One region of the Robertmurraya sp. genome, then DNA from elsewhere that is predicted to be linked to it. Evidence: predicted binding sites of a transcription regulator. Region 1 holds the regulator's gene; the other holds the start of a gene.

Region 1 (9,223 bases):
GTGGTCTTGAAAAATTTCTGGATCACAAAGCAGTGTATTATTCTTTTCAATCGTTTCTTCGAGCTGTTCAATCAATCCTTCTATTTCTTCGATGCGTCGCTTTCGTTGACGCTCTAATTTCTTGGCTTCCTTATCGATTTGATACGTATTTTTTTCTGGAGAAGCTACCGCGGTAGCTGCAGCCTTTTCTGCTTGTTCTATGGCTTTCAACTCTTCTTGTTCAAGCTTCTTTTCCACGTAATAATCATAGTCCCCAAGGTACTCAACAGCCGCGGTTTTACTTAGCTCAATCACCTTCGTTGCAATGCGATTAATGAAGTATCGATCATGAGAAACAAATAAAATAGTTCCTGGATAATCCACTAGCGCGTTTTCTAATATTTCCTTACTGTCCAAGTCCAAATGGTTGGTAGGCTCATCTAGTATAAGGAGATTGGCCTTTTGCATCATAAGTTTAGCTAGTGCTAGACGTGCCTTTTCCCCACCGCTAAGAGTGGATACCGTTTTTAACACATCGTCGCCGGTAAACAAGAAATTCCCTAGTACAGTCCGGATTTCCTTTTCACTTTTCAGAGGATATTCGTCCCAAAGCTCATTTAAAACTCGCTTGTTTGAAGTAAGAGCCGCCTGTTCCTGGTCATAATAGCCAATGCTAACGTTGGAACCATAGTGAACTTGTCCCTCTAAGGGTTGTAACGTTCCTTGGATGGTTTTAAGTAAGGTTGACTTTCCAATCCCATTCGGTCCAACTAAGGCAACGGAATCGCCTCTAGTAATTCTGAGGGAAAGTCCCTCAGCTATCCGTTCATCATGATAGCCAACGGATAAGGAATGAACATTTAACACCTCATTGCCACTTTGCTTTTCAATATCAAAACCGAAGGAGGCGGACTTCTCATCTCCAAGAGGTTTGTCCATAACTTGCATTCTCTCAAGCTTCTTCCTTCTACTTTGAGCCCGCTTGGTGGTCGATGCACGAGCAAGATTCTTTTGAATAAAGTCCTGGAGCTTGGCTATTTCATCTTGCTGTTTTTCGTATTGCTTTAGATCACGCTCGTAGTTTTCGGCTTTTTGTTCAAGATAAGAACTGTAGTTTCCTGAGAATTTGCTGATTTGATTCCTAGAGATTTCGTACACTTGATTGACCACTTTATCTAAAAAGTAGCGATCGTGGGATACAATCAAGATGGCACCCGTGTAGCCAGTCAGATATTGCTCTAACCAAGACAAAGTATCAATATCTAGATGGTTGGTAGGTTCATCTAATATAAGAATATCAGGTTTAGTTAATAACAACTTCGCAAGAGCTAATCGAGTTTTCTGGCCACCACTCAAGCTATCAATTTTTGTAGAGTAATCAAATGAGTGGAAATTTAATCCATGTAGGACAGAACGTATATCAGACTCGTACTGATACCCCCCATTCTCCTTAAATTCATTTTGGAGATGGTCATATTCTTTTATTGTCCGCTCGTACAAAGTAGCATCTTCAAATACGGTAGGATCAGCCATCTTTTCCTCGAGCTTACGAAGCTCTTTCTCTTGATTCATGACTTGTTCAAAAACGGTAAGCATTTCTTCCCAAATGGATAATCCGGAAACAAGACCTGTGTTCTGAGCCAAATACCCGATCGTTACATGTTTGGGCTTGATTAAATCACCTGATTCATAGGAAAGGTGACCGGCAATAATCTTGAGTAAAGTAGATTTCCCGGCCCCATTTCGGCCTACTAAGGCAATACGGTCTCTTGTTTGAACTTCTAGTTTTATATTCGATAAAATAAGGTCAGCTCCATAAGACTTGGAAAGCTGGTTCACTTGTAGTAGTATCATTGATTTCACCTCTATACTTCTACGGTTAGTGTATCGCATTCAATACGGATGAGCAATGATATGAGTTGTGAACTATGTTACAATGTTTTCACACAGAACGAGGAAAATAGTGTATGATTTTGAAAGAGGTGTATAATTGATGTCAGAGTTCACTCATTTTAATAAAGAAGGCAGAGCGAAAATGGTAGATGTGAGTGATAAGCCCGAAACGGTACGGACGGCCATTGCCCATTCTAGTATCACAGTCAATCAAGAGATATATGATCGTATCACACATAACCAAATGAAAAAAGGTGATGTGCTAGCAGTCGCACAGGTTGCTGCCGTTATGGCTTGTAAAAAAACATGGGATATTATTCCAATGTGTCATCCTATTCCACTTACTGGTGTCGATATTTCTTTTGATTGGGAATCAGATAACAATTGCCATACTCTACATATATCTGCTAGTGTAAAGACAAAAGGGAATACAGGAGTAGAAATGGAAGCGTTAACAGCCGCTTCTGTTTGTGCGCTTACTGTTTATGATATGTGTAAAGCAGTAGATAAAGGAATGGTTATCGGGAAAACATACCTTGTTGAAAAAACTGGTGGAAAAAACGGTGACTTTAAAAGAGAAGAGAAACTATATTAGTTAAAGGTAGAAGGTAGGGGAAGAACGATGAGTAATGAATCAATGAAAATCCCACAAGCAACGGCGAAAAGACTACCATTGTATTATCGCTTTTTAAATAGTTTACACTCATCAGGAAAGCAACGAGTTTCATCTGCTGAACTAAGTGAGGCGGTGAAGGTCGATTCTGCAACGATTCGAAGAGATTTTTCATACTTTGGTGCGTTAGGCAAAAAGGGATACGGTTACAATGTAAACTATCTATTATCCTTTTTCCGTAAAACACTCGACCAAGATGAGTTAACGAAGGTTGCTTTAATTGGAGTGGGGAATTTAGGGACAGCATTTTTAAATTATAATTTCTTAAAAAATAATAATACAAAAATTGCTGTTGCATTTGACGTAGTAGAAGATAAGGTAGGCACAAAAATTGGAGAAGTGCCCGTCTATCATATGGATGATCTAGAAGAGGTTATTGAAAGAGAAGATATTCAGGTAGCGATATTAACCGTTCCAGCAACGGTCGCACAATCCATTACTGATCGAATGGTTCAAGGAACGGTGAGAGGAATTTTAAACTTTACACCGGCCCGATTAACGGTTCCATCATCAATAAGGGTTCATCATATTGATTTGGCTATTGAGTTACAGTCACTTGTGTACTTTTTAAAGCACTATTCAGTGGATGAAGAAATGGTAGAGGAATAAACAACAAGCCGCCCCTTAGTGGAGCGGCTATTTCTTTTGCTGTTTCTTAATCTCTTTAATTTTAAAATGTAAAAGAATCATCCGAATGCCTGAACCAATATCAAATGTTGCTAGCAAGACAAGCAGGTAAGTAAAAAAGCCCCACTCTCCATTTTGTTGTAAGTCCTGAATCGCAAACACTGTGAACAGAGCACCTAAGACGATGTATATAATTCCTGAGAATAAAGGTGACTGTCTCATAAGAAGAATCCTCCAATAAAGCTTTGCATTTGTTCTGCTTGTTTGATTAATTTTTCTAAGTCTTCCCTATATACGGATTGCACAAGTACAACGAACGTATTCATTGATACGTGAGCAACGATTGGAACGAGAATACGATTGGTTTTTACGTACAAATACGCAAAGGTGAATCCCATCGCCGAATAAAGTAGGGTATGCTCAGGCTCCATATGGGCAAATGAAAAAATGACGGAGCTAAGCAACGCAGATAGGAAAAAGTTAAAACGCTTATAAAATGCCACAAAAATGATCTTACGAAAGACAATTTCTTCTAATATAGGACCAATAACTGAGCTAACGACAATCATAATAGGAAAAGTTTCAATGATACGTAAAATCTGTTGTGTATTATCAGATCCTACCTCAATACCAATCAAACGTTCAATATTCGCAGCAAAGGCTTGGGCAAATAGGGCAAGAAAGACACCTGTGATGGACCAGAGGATCGACCGACCTAAGCTTGCTCCGTTTCTTACTTCATTTGCAGTTACCATCTCTTTACGCAACAGCAGCAGGACAACAACAAGTGTGATAGAAAAGCTGATGACAAGCCAAGTGACACCTGCAAACCCTTGAGAGTGATTTGTATTAAAACCAATCATTTCCATTACAAGAGAGGTTATAGGGACACCAATAAAGCTTGAAAGCTGCATTGCAATATAAGCAATTAATATAATCCAATATTCACGTTTCAAAACAAGTCTCCTTTTCAATCCAATATAGTTATTCTACTCGTAAACATCAGGTTGTATCAAATAAGAAGAATTATTGTCCGTATTTTAGCATTATATGGATAGAATAGATGGAAAAGTACATACTTAGTAAGGTTGTATAATTAACAAGTTATGGGAGGACTTTTACAAAAAATTTATAAAAAAAAGCGGTTTCTCGCTTGCAAAAAAAGAAGAGATTCATTAATATAATAGTTGTGTTAGCACTCTAGTTAAGTGAGTGCTAATAATAAAATCTTACATATATTTGAGGAGGTTGTTTCACTTGTTAAAGCCACTAGGTGATCGCATTGTAATTGAGCTAGTTGAAACGGAAGAAAAAACGGCAAGCGGTATTGTACTACCAGACTCTGCTAAAGAGAAGCCTCAAGAAGGCAAAGTAGTTGCTGTCGGCACTGGCCGCGTACTTGAAAGCGGTGAGCGTGTAGCTCTTGAAGTTTCTGTGGACGACCGCATTATCTTCTCAAAATACGCTGGCACAGAAGTTAAGTTCGAAGGAAAAGAGTACTTAATTCTACGTGAAAACGATATTCTTGCTATTCTTGGATAAGAGTAGAACTTTCTTATTTTAAAACTAAACGAAGACAGAATAGATTGAAAAAACTCGAGGAGGGTATTTTACAATGGCTAAAGAAATTAAGTTTAGTGAAGACGCACGTCGCTCGATGCTTCGTGGGGTAGATGCACTTGCAAATGCGGTAAAAGTAACATTAGGACCAAAGGGACGTAACGTGGTTCTTGAAAAGAAATTCGGTTCACCACTTATTACAAATGATGGTGTAACAATTGCAAAAGAAATCGAACTTGAAGATGCATTCGAAAACATGGGTGCTAAGCTTGTTGCTGAAGTAGCTAGCAAAACAAATGATGTTGCTGGTGACGGTACGACAACTGCAACGGTTCTTGCTCAAGCGATGATCCGCGAAGGCTTAAAGAACGTTACAGCTGGTGCGAACCCAATGGGTATCCGTAAAGGGATGGATAAGGCAGTAGCAGTAGCGGTTGAAGAGCTTCGTGCGATTTCTAAGCCAATTGAAAACAAAGCTTCTATCGCACAAGTTGCAGCTATTTCTGCAGCTGATGATGAAGTAGGACAATTAATTGCTGAAGCAATGGAGCGCGTTGGTAACGACGGCGTAATCACAATCGAAGAATCAAAAGGCTTCACTACTGAGCTTGATGTAGTAGAAGGTATGCAATTCGATCGTGGATATGCATCTCCATACATGGTAACTGACTCTGATAAAATGGAAGCTGTTTTAGACAATCCATTTATCTTAATTACTGACAAGAAAATTGGAAGCATCCAAGAAATCCTTCCAGTTCTAGAGCAAGTTGTACAACAAGGTAAGCCATTATTACTTGTTGCTGAGGATGTAGAAGGAGAAGCATTAGCTACTTTAGTAGTTAACAAGCTTCGTGGAACATTCAATGCAGTAGCGGTTAAAGCTCCTGGTTTCGGTGACCGTCGTAAAGCTATGCTTGAAGACATCGCTATCCTAACAGGTGGAGAAGTGATCACTGAAGAGCTAGGTCGTGACCTTAAGTCTGCAACGATTCAATCTTTAGGACGCGCTTCTAAAGTTGTTGTAACAAAAGAAAATACAACAATCGTTGAAGGTGCTGGAGACTCTGCACAAATCGCAGGTCGTGTAAACCAAATACGTGCGCAAATGGAAGAAACAACTTCTGAATTTGACCGCGAAAAATTACAAGAGCGCTTAGCTAAGTTAGCTGGCGGTGTAGCAGTTGTTAAAGTTGGAGCTGCTACTGAAACAGAATTAAAAGAGCGCAAGCTTCGTATTGAAGACGCATTGAACTCAACTCGTGCAGCTGTTGAAGAAGGTATCGTTTCTGGTGGTGGTGTTGCCCTACTTAACGTATACAAAAAAGTGGCTGCTATCGAAGCAACTGGCGACGTAAAAACAGGTATCAACATCGTATTACGTGCGATGGAAGAACCAGTTCGCACAATTGCACACAATGCGGGTCTTGAAGGATCTGTTATCGTAGACCGCTTAAAGCGTGAAGAAATTGGAACAGGCTTCAACGCAGCTACTGGCGAGTGGGTAAACATGATCGAAGCTGGTATCGTTGACCCAACTAAAGTAACTCGTTCAGCTCTTCAAAACGCTGGATCTGTTGCAGCAATGTTCTTAACAACTGAAGCAGTTGTTGCTGACATTAAAGAAGATACTCCTGCAATGCCTGACATGGGCGGCATGGGTGGAATGGGCGGCATGATGTAATAATGCCCCTCAACCCTTGATATGACTGGGTTTGTTGGTAAGGTGAGAGTGGTTTGCTAACATTGAGGATTTTAACGGAGGCCTCTCATGAGTTCGATGAACTTGTGGGAGGCTTCTTTTTTCAAACCTTCCTTTTTGTTCTTTTTCAAAGTTCTCGTCATAAGCAATTATTTTTTAAACGCTTCCCTTTATTGTTTAAGGGGCTTATTTTTAGTTAAGCTAAAACTTGTTGACATTTAAGAGAACTCGTTATATTATTATCTATAAATGAATATCAGAGCTTTATAAGGATTGTTACTGAAAGCAGGCAAGACCTTATTTTTATGTAAACGTTAACCATATAGTTAATAGTTAACGTTTACATGAAAATAGGTCTTTTTGTGTGCGAAAAAGTTGATTCAAAGGAGGGGAACAACTTGAAAATTACTAGAGTTATAAACAATAATGTCATTTGTGCCATAAATCCCCGACGTCAGGAACTAATACTTTTAGGCAATGGAATAGGCTTTCAAAAGAAAAAAGGGGACCCAGTAGATATAGAAAAAATAGAAAAAGAATTCTATTTAAAATCAAAAAATGTTGCAGGAAAGCTATATGCATTACTTGCTCAAATTCCAATGGAGTATATGCGTGTTTCAGAGAGTATTATTAAGACTGCTAAATTAGAACTTAAAGCAGAATTAAATGATAATATATATATAACATTAACGGATCATATTAGTTTTGCAGTAACCCGATACAAAAATGGTGTAGAATTTAAAAATGGGTTATTGTGGGAAATAAAGAAGTTTTATGCTTCAGAATATAAGGTTGCTCTTAAAGCTTTGGATATTATTAATAGAGAATTTAATGTTAATTTGAAAGAGGATGAAGCAGGAGCTATCGCGCTTCATATTATTAACGCTGAACTAGGATACGATATGGAAGGAACTGTTAAGATTACGCAGTTCATTCAAAAGATTTTAAAGATAGTAAGATATTATTTTAAAGTCGATTTAGATGAAGATTCTTTATATTATGTGAGATTTATTACTCACTTGAAATTTTTTGCTTATCGTTTGTTCAGCACTACAAACATTCCTATAGAAAACAGTGATATCGATTTCCAAGAATTAATTAAATCAAAGTACAAAGAGGAATACCAATGTAGTTTGAAAATCAGAGAACAAATAAGACAAGTTTATGGAAAAGAACTAACCGATGAGGATCTGATATATTTAGCTGTTCATATTAGACGAGTTATAATTAACTAAATTTTATTACACATTTAAATATTAGAACATTAACTAGGAATGTTACTGATTAAGCAGGCATGACCTAGGGTCCCGATATGTAAAGAGACACGATCACTATTCTTTACATTCCGGGACCCTAGGTCTTTTTTTTATTTATTTAAATATGGGAGGATTATATGGACTATCAAAAAACAGCTACCGATATATTAAATCATGTCGGTGGGGAAAAAAACATTGAGCATGTCACACATTGTGCAACGAGATTACGCTTTAACTTAAAAGATGATTCCAAAGCAGACACTGATTCAATTAAGAAGATAAAGGGCGTATTAGGTACCGCCAATAGTGGTGGACAGTATCAAATTATTATTGGAAGTAATGTAAACAATGTTCATGATGAACTGATTAAGTTAGGTAATTTTAAAACCGATACCACTGATAACTCAGGTAATAAGAAGAGAGGTTTTTCGCTTATTTTAGATACGCTATCTGGTATTTTTACGCCTATTTTACCAGCAATGATAGGCTGTGCAATGATTAAGGCATTGCTTGTTATCTTAAGTGTCACTTCTTTAATATCTAAGGAATCTGAAATTTTTACCATTTTAACATTTATTAGTGATTCAGCTTATTATTTTCTACCAATGTTATTAGCTTGGAGTGCTGCAGTAAAATTTAAAGTAAATGTTGGATTAGCGATTGCACTTGCCGGTGTATTGTTACACCCTACTTTTTCAACATTGTTGAGTAGTGAAGACGCTATTACATTTTTAGGTATTCCTGTTACTAAAGCTACCTACGGCTCCTCCGTTATCCCAATTATTTTGGCTGTTTGGGTCATGTCCTATGTGGAGAAATTTGCAGATAAGGTTTCGCCTAATATAATAAAAACAATGCTTAAACCTTTGCTTATCATTTTAATCATGGCTCCATTAACTTTAATTACTATCGGCCCACTAGGAGCAATAATAGGTAACTATGTTGCGGAATTTGTAGGTTTTGTTAATACGAACATGGGTTGGTTAGTCTCAGGTATCGTTGGGGCAACATTTCCTTTCTTGATTATGACAGGTATGCATTATAGTTTAGGTCCTATTGCGATAACAGCTTATACAACAACGGGATTAGAACCAATTGTAGGACCAGGTATGTTAATCCACAGCCTTGCTCAAGGTGGAGCTGCATTAGCAGTTGCTTTGCTAACAAAGGATAAGCAGGTTAAACAAATTGCAAGCTCTACCAGTGCAACAGCTGTACTTGGAGTTACAGAACCTGCACTCTTCGGGATTGCACTAAGATTTAAAAAGGCGTTAATCGCTATTGTTATTGCAGGAGCAGTCGGTGGGATTTATGTTGGGTCCTTTGGTGTTGCACGATCTGCAATGGGTATAACGGGGCTAGCTACTTTGCCGGCCTTTATTACAGAAGATCCTTATAATTTATTACATGCTGTAATTGGTTGTGCGATAGGCTTTTTAGTGGCTTTCGTGATGGTATTTATTTTAAGATTTAAGGATGTAGACGAAGAAGAGTCTCAAGAGAAGGATGAAGAAAATGATCTAGTGAAAATTCATC
Region 2 (9,223 bases), on a different contig from region 1:
CCTTAAAACTTGGTATTCTTATCCGGCTTACCATTAAGAAACATAATCCTGTAAATACAACGGTTGTTATTACGTTCGGTATATAATTACCAAATAGCGTTAATAAGGCCAAAATTCCACCAGCTGCAGTAATTGGTACACCTATAAAATAATTTAAGCTAGATTTAGAGCTGCTTATATTAAATCTGGCTAGTCGATAAGCACCAAACAATGGGAATAAACCAGCAACCATAATCCCTAACTTACCAAGTTGATTTAAATATGTATAATACACTAAAAATGACGGAGCGACTCCAAACGTAACAATATCTGCTAATGAGTCCAGCTCTTTTCCCAGTGAGCTATCTGCCTTAAGCATTCTCGCTAAGCGACCATCCATACTATCTAACATCATTCCAATTAGTATTAAAATGGCAGCATTATTATATTCACCTTCCGCTGCAAAACCGATGGATAAAAAGCCGCAAAATAAATTTCCTAATGTAAACATATTAGGAATACTTTTTGTAAACCGCACTAGCTCCTTCAACCTCCTTTTGAGCCTTTAAATACATTACGAACCTATTATACCATTTTCTTCTTCTATTCCTAGCGGCTATAAAAGATAATGCCTAACATCTCATATTGGAAGTTAGGCATTTCTACAAACAAGGCCATTTATTCAACTGAGAATTCAATTGACGAACTATACACCTTACCAGTCCTTGGTGTCATCCAAGCATTTAACGTATATTTTCCTTTACTTAACTCAACATCCTTCACGTTAATGTCATAAGATAGTTGGTCTCCTGGAGCGAGTACCTCTTTTCCTACCACTTGTAAAAAAGAGCTGACACTTGAAAATAAGAACACCTCTTCTCCGTTTGAATTTACTATTGAATAATCAAACCTTTGAGAGGAAGTAAAATCGAGTGTAATTTCCTTGCCTGATTCATTTTTCACATGATACTGAAACAATAGAGGACTAACTTCATAAAGCATTGAAACTACTTCTCCTTGAACTGTATCCATATTTTCCTCCTCTTTACCTGATGATAATACCGGTTCTGCTTCCCTTTCAGCACCACACCCACCTAAAATAAAAATTGCTATTATGAACACAAAGATTTTCTTCACATAAACACCTCATTTTGTAATCCTTTTACCTTATTAGTCGTTTAATTTGGATTGAAGTTACAAACTAACACAGTAAGAATAAAATTATCTGTAACTTGATTCTCTGTATTCCTCTTCCTTTTTTGAAAAAAACATGGTACTTTTACAAATAGAACTATCATGAAATTTTATTGGTACTTTTTTACTATTTTGTATATAGGAAGAACAGGAGAACACTCATTGAAAAAAATGGTTATTGTCTATATCTTTTTTTGTTTAATTTATATTTTAACTTCTGTATATATTACAGGTGATGTTACTTCTAATAAGTTTTCACACCTTATAAAAGATATTCTATTTGTTATTTTTAATTTTTTCTTTTTCTTTTTAATTGTTAAGAAAAGCCATAAATTAAAAACGGTAGAAAAAGAGGAACAACAATTATCAACATTGATTAACTCAATGGTTGACTTTGTTTGTTTTAAAGATGGAGAAGGGCGTTGGCTAAAAACCAATAGCTTCGGACTTGAACTTTTTCAATTAGAACATGTGGATTATAAAGGAAAAACGGACACAGAGTTGGCTGAATACACTGAGTTTTATCGTGATGCTCTCATTTATTGTGAAGAATATTCAGACCGTATCGCATGGGAAAGCCGAACGGTTACTAGATGTGAAGAAGTCATCACTCTTCCTGATGGAGGGACAAAAACATTTGACACCATTAAACATCCCCTCTTTTATGAAGATGGCTCGAGAAAAGGTCTAGTAGTTATTGGAAGAGATATTACAGAAAAAAAGCTGGCTGAAGAAAGATTAGTACGTTCGGAAAAACTTTCTGTAATTGGGGAACTAGCTGCTAGTGTTGCACATGAAATACGAAACCCACTAACTTCTCTTAAGGGCTTTGTTCAATTTATTCGTCCTTCTGATCAGAAAAACGACAGATATTACGAAATTATGCTCAGTGAACTAGAAAGAATAAATGAAATCGTTAGTGAGCTCTTGCTTTTAGCAAAGCCTCAAAAAGTAAATTTTTCAAAAACTGATGTTAGTAACACGATTGAACATGTGATTTCCTTATTAGAAACGCAAGCAAATATGGTGAATGTAAATATAAACTTCTATAAAGTTCAGTCTCCCACCATCAATTGTGAAGAAAATCAAATCAAACAATTGCTCATTAATATTATTAAAAATGCTATTGAAGCGTCTAGAAACGGCGGTACAGTGGATGTCATACTAGATGTAAATTCTGATGGGATGACAGTTATTCGTGTGATTGATAGTGGAGAAGGAATATCTGAGCAAGCGAAAAAACGTCTTGGTGAGCCTTTTTATAGTTCAAAAGAAAATGGAACGGGTCTAGGATTAACCGTTAGCTTTAAGATTATTGAGCAGCATGGTGGAGATATTTCCTACAGTAGTGAACCAAATAAAGGCACAACGGCAACCATTCTTTTACCCAGTTTTCCTTCACAAGTAGAAAATTTAATGACATCTTAGTATATTTTTGAATAATCAACTCAAACTATATTTGAGCATAATTCATGCTCAAAACTTGTGCCGGGAGTGGATAGCCATGAGTAGAAACAAGCTATTGGTACCTGGGTCAGAAAATGCACTGAATCAGATGAAAGAAGAGATTGCCAATGAGTTTGGAGTTCAACTTGGTGCAGATACAACCGCACGTGCAAATGGCTCTGTTGGAGGAGAAATGACTAAACGCCTCATCCAAATGGCAGAGCAACAATTACGATCTTAATCGATGAGAAGCTCAGGAAAAATATACCTGAGCTTCTCTTTTTTTAACTTATAATGAAACTTTAAGAATGTTATGATAGTACATAGTCACGCAAAATTTAGAAATAATAACTTTTATTGGAGAAGTTTGATGTTCAGGAGGAAATGATGGAAAATTACCCACTTTTAGAAGTTGAGAAGCTTGCCTTAAAAAAATTAAAAACATATAAACAAAGCATCCTTCGTTATCTATTACGTAGTATGCTTGCAAGTATGTTTATTGGGTTTGGAGTAATTGTTGCCTTTAAAACAGGTGGCTATTTTTACAATGAGCATTCTCCTGTTGCATATCCAATGGCAGCTTTTACATTCGGAGCAGCTATTATCCTAATTGCCTATGGTGGTGGGGATTTATTTACAGGTAACACCTTTTATTTTACTTACACAGCACTAAGGAAAAAAATGAGCTGGAATCATGTTTGGCGGCTTTGGGGGTTAAGTTACATAGGAAATATATTAGGTGCAACAGCATTTGCATTATTGATTTATGTGACAGGTTTATTTGCGGAGACTTCGGTAAATAGTTTTCTGTTAAGTGTTGTTGAGAAAAAGATGCATGTTCCAACAATGGAACTTTTCTTTAGAGCTATTCTTTGTAACTGGCTTGTTTGTTTAGCTTTCTTTATTCCTATGGGAATGAAAGAGAATGGTGCAAAGCTATTTGTAATGATACTATTTGTTTTTTGCTTCTTCATCTCTGGATATGAACACAGTATTGCTAATATGTGTACCTTTGCTATCGCACTTGTTCTTAACCACCCTGGAACGATCTCTTTTTCAGGAGTCATTCATAATCTCATTCCGGTGACCATCGGCAATCTCATTGGAGGTAGTATCCTCATGGGGGCCATGTATTATTACGTTAACCTTCCTTTTCTTGATGATGAGCATTAATAATAAGAAAATCCCCTACTGTTTGAATAGGAGTTATTTGATATGACACATTATTTAACTGTTGCATCAGAATTAATACTAGGGTTTTTTATGCTATTTATATTAGCAAAAGCGCTTGGGAAAACTCAACTATCACAAATCACACCGTTTGATTTTATTTCCGCTCTTATACTAGGTGAATTAATTGGCAACGCCGTTTATGACCATGAAACAACCTGGGTGGAAATCGTATTCAGCACGATTGTTTGGGGTGGTTTAATTTATGGAGTCGAAATTATCACTCAGAAATTTAAAAAGACTAGAAAAGCACTTGAAGGTGAACCAAATATCGTTATTCGGAATGGAATAATAAAATATGAAACGTTAAAAAAGGCTAAACTCGACATAAATCAATTGCAAAGTTTAGTTCGTCAACAAGGGTATTTTTCTCTACAAGAAGTTGAGTATGCAATCCTTGAGACAAATGGAATTGTTAGTGTACTTCCGAAATCTCAGAATAGACCACCCACTTTAGATGATTTAAACATTCAAGCTGAGGAAGCTTCCATTCCTACGACGTTAATACTTGATGGAGAAGTTCTGTATGGAAATCTCCAAGAAGCTGGACTAAATGAACAGTGGTTAAAAAACGAACTATTGAAACAAAACTTTCACACGTATGATAAGGTTTTATATGCTGAGTGGAAAAAAAATCAGGAACTCTTTATCTTGCCTTATAAATAAATCAGGCAAAAAGGTGCCTGATTTTAATTTTGTCCACACCCTATTTTATGTAATCGTTTTCCTCTAAATATGAATGAATTGTGACATCATGTCACAAAATTGTCGAAATTTACAACGGATAAAGATATACTAAAAAACCCTTGATATATCAACATTCCCCCTCATTTATTCACCCTAACATTATTTTCCTTACTATTTTTGTCACAAATTAATCTCATTTAACATGTTATTATCATCTACATAGTGGTAATTAGGAAGTAGATAGAATTTTACCGTAAGAACAACTGACAAAATGTCATTGTGAAAAAACGAACATTTTGTTATGCAAAAATATCTTTTTGTGGTAAACTCTAATTTTCCTTGTGAAACAAAACACAAACCTGATTTCATATAAGAAGGAGATGAAACAATTGAAGTTGAAAATGCTATTTCTATCCCTTGTAACAGCCGTACCATTATTATTTTTAAGCGGTTGTGAAATGGTTGTATTTCAGCCTCAAGGGCCAGTAGCTAGAAGTATCATGGAGTTAATTAATTGGTCTTTAATGTGGATGCTTTTAGTAGTAGTTGTCGTATTTGGCTTATTTGGCTATATTGTTTGGAAATATAGAGAAAAGCCAGAAAACATGGGTTATGAGCCGCCAGAAGAACACGGTAGCACCGTATTAGAAATCGTCTGGACAGCTATTCCTATTTTGATCGTTATCGCTTTAACGATTCCTACAGTTACAACATTGTATGACTTAGAAGATGTTCCTGCAGGGTATGAGGAGAAAGAACCGATCGTTATTCACGTAACCTCTGCAGACTGGAAATGGATATTCTCTTATCCAGAAGAAGGAATTGAAACAATTAACTACGTGAACATTCCAGAAGATACTCCTGTCCTGTTTAAATTAACATCGGCTGGAACGATGCAATCTTTCTGGGTACCAGCTCTAGGTGGACAAAAATACTCAATGAATAAAATGGAAACGGAACTATATTTAGTTGCTGACAATCCTGGTTCATATATGGGTAGAAACACAAACTTCAACGGACGCGGATACGCTCAAATGGAATTTGAAGTACTTGCTCAGACCGATGAAGAGTATGATGCATGGGTAAAAGAAGTAAAAGAAACAGCTCCAGAGCTTACAGAAGAAAAGTACATGGAACTACTGAAACCTACACATCTTGGTCGTTTAACTTATTCCAACACACACTTAGCTTGGATCAACCATGCGGATCACGATTCTGAGCTTGTGACAGACCCTGAAGACTATCGTTACCACGGGTACCAAGGAAAGATTTTTGACCAGGAAGATGAAAAAGATACTACTGATGTAGAAAATAATGAGGAAGACCATGGAGGTGACCATAGTGGGCATTAAGTGGGATGAAATTCTGATTACGGGAGATCCAATTATCCTAGGTTCACAGATTGCTATTTTATTAACTTCTCTAGGAATTATTGGTGGTCTTACGTATCTGAAAAAATGGAAATGGCTATGGCGTGAATGGATCACTACCGTTGACCATAAACGTATCGGAATAATGTATATCGTAGCCGCTGTTCTTATGTTCTTCCGTGGCGGTATGGATGGACTAATGATGAAAGCTCAAACATCTCGTCCAGAAATGAGCATTCTAGACGCACAGCATTATAATGAAGTATTTACGGCTCATGGTGTTATCATGATTTTATTCATGGCCATGCCATTCTTAATTGGTTTAATGAACGTTGTTATTCCGCTTCAAATTGGAGCAAGAGACGTAGCGTTCCCTCAGCTGAATGCATTAAGTTTCTGGTTATTCTTCAGCGGTGCGATGCTGTTTAATATCGCATTCGTTGTAGGTGGTGCTCCAGATGCAGGATGGACTTCTTACTTCCCTCTTGCAGGTAAAGAATTCAGCCCAGGAATCGGGAATAACTACTACGCAATCTCATTACAGATTGCTGGTCTAGGAACTTTGATGACTGGTATTAACTTTATCGTAACGATTTTAAAAATGCGTACAAAAGGCATGACATTAATGAGAATGCCTATGTTCACATGGACAACGCTAATCACTTCCGTTATTATCGTAGCCGCATTCCCGATTTTTACGGTTGCACTTGCGTTAATGACATTTGACCGCTTGTACGGTACACACTTCTTTACAGTAGCTGCTGGTGGATCTGACATGCTTTGGGCTAACTTGTTCTGGTTATGGGGACACCCTGAAGTATATATCGTTATCCTCCCTGCTTTCGGTATGTTTTCTGAAATTATTTCGACATTCTCTCGCAAACAGCTATACGGTTACAAATCGATGGTCGTTTCAATCGTTGCCATTGCAGTACTAAGTATGCTTGTATGGGTTCACCATTTCTACACAATGGGATCTGGCGCTTTAGTCAACTCATTCTTCTCTATCACAACAATGATGATTGCCGTTCCGACGGGTGTAAAAATGTTTAACTGGTTGTTTACGATGCGTAAAGGTCGAATTAAAATGACTACGGCTATGCTTTGGTCTTTAGCATTTGTTCCTAATTTTGTTATTGGTGGAGTAACAGGTGTTATGCTTGCGATGGGTGCTGCTGATTATCAGTACCATAATACTTTATTTTTAGTTGCTCACTTCCACTATGTATTAATTCCAGGTGTGGTATTTGCAGTATTCGCTGGACTTTACTACTGGTGGCCAAAAATGTTTGGTTTTATGTTAAATGAAAAATTAGGAAAATGGCATTTCTGGTTGTTTGTAATCGGATTTAACGTAACCTTTATGCCAATGTTCTTCCTAGGTCTAAATGGAGCTGTTAGACGTGCTTATACCTTCTCTGTTGAGTCAGGATTTGCTCCTCTATTCTTACTGTCTGCAATCGGATCAGTTATCCTAGCAGCTGGTTTTGCAATGTTCTGCTACAATATTTATTGGAGCATTCGTTATGCGGACCGCAACATTTCAAGTGACCCATGGGATGCTAGAACACTTGAATGGGCAACAGCTTCACCTGTTCAACATTATAACTTTGCTAAACTACCAGAAGTGAAATCTTTAGATGTATTCTGGTATATGAAAAAGAATAATGAAGGTCTTACATTAAAAGACGAAGAAATAGAAGAAATTCATATGCCAAGCAACTCTGGTCTACCTTTCTTAATGTGCGTCGCTTTCGGAATTGTTGGGTTCTTCCTCATATTTGAATGGCATTTATTAGCTGCAATTTCTGCTGTACTAATTATTGCAGGATTGATTTATCGTTCATTTGATTACAATGATGGTTACCACATTCATAAAGACGAAATTAAAAAGACAGAAGGCGCTTGGAGAAAAATGGAAGGCAAGGTGAATAATCATGTCAGCTAATGTGAACACTTCCCTCCCATTAGAATATCAAACAGAACAAAGCCGTATGAATATTTTAGGGTTCTGGATATTCCTCGGGGCCGAAATTGTATTATTTGCTACCCTCTTTAGTGTTTATGGTGTACTTTATAAAAACTACGCAGGTGGCCCAACTCATCAAGATATTTTTATGATCAAAGAAGTAATGATTCAGACGGTCCTACTTTTAACAAGTAGTTTTACGATGGGTGTTGCCATTTGGGAAATGCGTCGAAACAATAAGAAGGGCTTAATTGGTTGGCTTATATTAACCCTGCTATTAGGTGCAGGATTCCTATTCATGGAGATTAATGAGTTTATTCACTATGTTCATGAAGGTGCAACCATGCAAACTAGTGCCTTTCTTTCTAGCTTGTTTGTCCTTTTAGGAACACACGGTGCTCACGTAACCTTCGGGATTTTCTGGGCAACGATGGTTATCATTCAAATTGCCAAGCGTGGATTAACACCTGTTACTGCTAGAAAGACGTTTATCATTGGTCTTTACTGGCACTTCCTTGATGTTGTTTGGATCTTTATCTTCACGTTTGTTTATTTAAAAGGGATGGTGTTATAGATGGAAAAAAGTACAGAACGTTTTCCGCTAGCTCACGTCTTTGGATTCGTATTGTCACTAGTACTCACATTCGTTGCTGCATGGGTAGCACTTGAGATGAAATTGTCCTTTACGATTGTCATGTGGATTATTGGATCGCTTGCTATCATTCAAGCTGGTCTTCAATTGTTTATGTTTATGCATATGACAGAAGGAGAAGACGGCAAAGTAAATATCATAAATATCGCGTTTATGGTATTTTGTGCAGTTGTTATTGTTGTTGGTTCTATCTGGGTGTTAACATCAGGGCATGCTGCTCATTAATAAAAATAAAAAATCCGGCTATTGAGCCGGATTTTTTATTTGCGAACTTCCCCCATCAAGGAAATAAATAAACCAAAACCGAACACTAACATGGATGAAGCCATAATACTAATGCTAATAGAAAGTGTATAACTCATTGTGATACCGCTTTCAAAAAAGCTGTATAAAAATAACAATGCCCCTAATACTAATCCAAATTTTGCAATGGTACTAATTGGACCTAACGCTCTACGTTGCATTTCATTCATATTATTTCATCCCCTTTATTTATATTTTAATAAAGTTCACAAATTTGTCAAATATTTTTTGAAAATTAGACACATTTAAGCCTTGTCTTACTTAATAATTACATTCTTATGAATGTTTTTCCCCTTCACTCGCATAAGATGTACAAGTTATCCCATTTGGACAATCCTAGTGAGTGGAGTGATCATGTGATTTACCTAAGTTATATCGTTCTTGGCTTAACAC

Evidence for each region. Region 1 encodes Rex, which represses fermentation and respiration genes when NADH is low (regulators of the CRP and FNR family bind a similar motif). Its sites were predicted from a motif close to TTGTGAAATATTTCACAA; they were not measured.
Region 2: qoxA (cytochrome aa3 quinol oxidase subunit II) is a predicted target of Rex. The motif match lies at 4,876-4,893, and genes of this name have one in related genera.

The regions. Positions count from the first base shown of each region.
Region 1 covers NZ_JAKFCQ010000077.1:16,123-25,345, reverse strand. The annotation lists gene ACGLXV_RS11050 (ABC-F family ATP-binding cassette domain-containing protein) at 1-1,833, opposite strand, end outside; gene moaC (cyclic pyranopterin monophosphate synthase MoaC) at 1,973-2,467, shown strand; gene ACGLXV_RS11040 (redox-sensing transcriptional repressor Rex) at 2,495-3,154, shown strand; gene ACGLXV_RS11035 (YdiK family protein) at 3,182-3,394, opposite strand; gene ACGLXV_RS11030 (CPBP family intramembrane glutamic endopeptidase) at 3,391-4,128, opposite strand; gene groES (co-chaperone GroES) at 4,430-4,714, shown strand; gene groL (chaperonin GroEL) at 4,788-6,413, shown strand; gene licT (BglG family transcription antiterminator LicT) at 6,830-7,666, shown strand; gene ACGLXV_RS11010 (beta-glucoside-specific PTS transporter subunit IIABC) at 7,825-9,223, shown strand, end outside.
Region 2 covers NZ_JAKFCQ010000023.1:20,514-29,736, reverse strand. The annotation lists gene pssA (CDP-diacylglycerol--serine O-phosphatidyltransferase) at 1-517, opposite strand, end outside; gene ACGLXV_RS01765 (BsuPI-related putative proteinase inhibitor) at 658-1,116, opposite strand; gene ACGLXV_RS01760 (ATP-binding protein) at 1,345-2,601, shown strand; gene ACGLXV_RS01755 (alpha/beta-type small acid-soluble spore protein) at 2,678-2,860, shown strand; gene ACGLXV_RS01750 (formate/nitrite transporter family protein) at 3,007-3,792, shown strand; gene ACGLXV_RS01745 (DUF421 domain-containing protein) at 3,835-4,515, shown strand; gene qoxA (cytochrome aa3 quinol oxidase subunit II) at 4,917-5,888, shown strand; gene qoxB (cytochrome aa3 quinol oxidase subunit I) at 5,878-7,854, shown strand; gene qoxC (cytochrome aa3 quinol oxidase subunit III) at 7,844-8,449, shown strand; gene qoxD (cytochrome aa3 quinol oxidase subunit IV) at 8,450-8,752, shown strand; gene ACGLXV_RS01720 (hypothetical protein) at 8,788-9,000, opposite strand; gene ACGLXV_RS01715 (LysE family translocator) at 9,187-9,223, shown strand, end outside.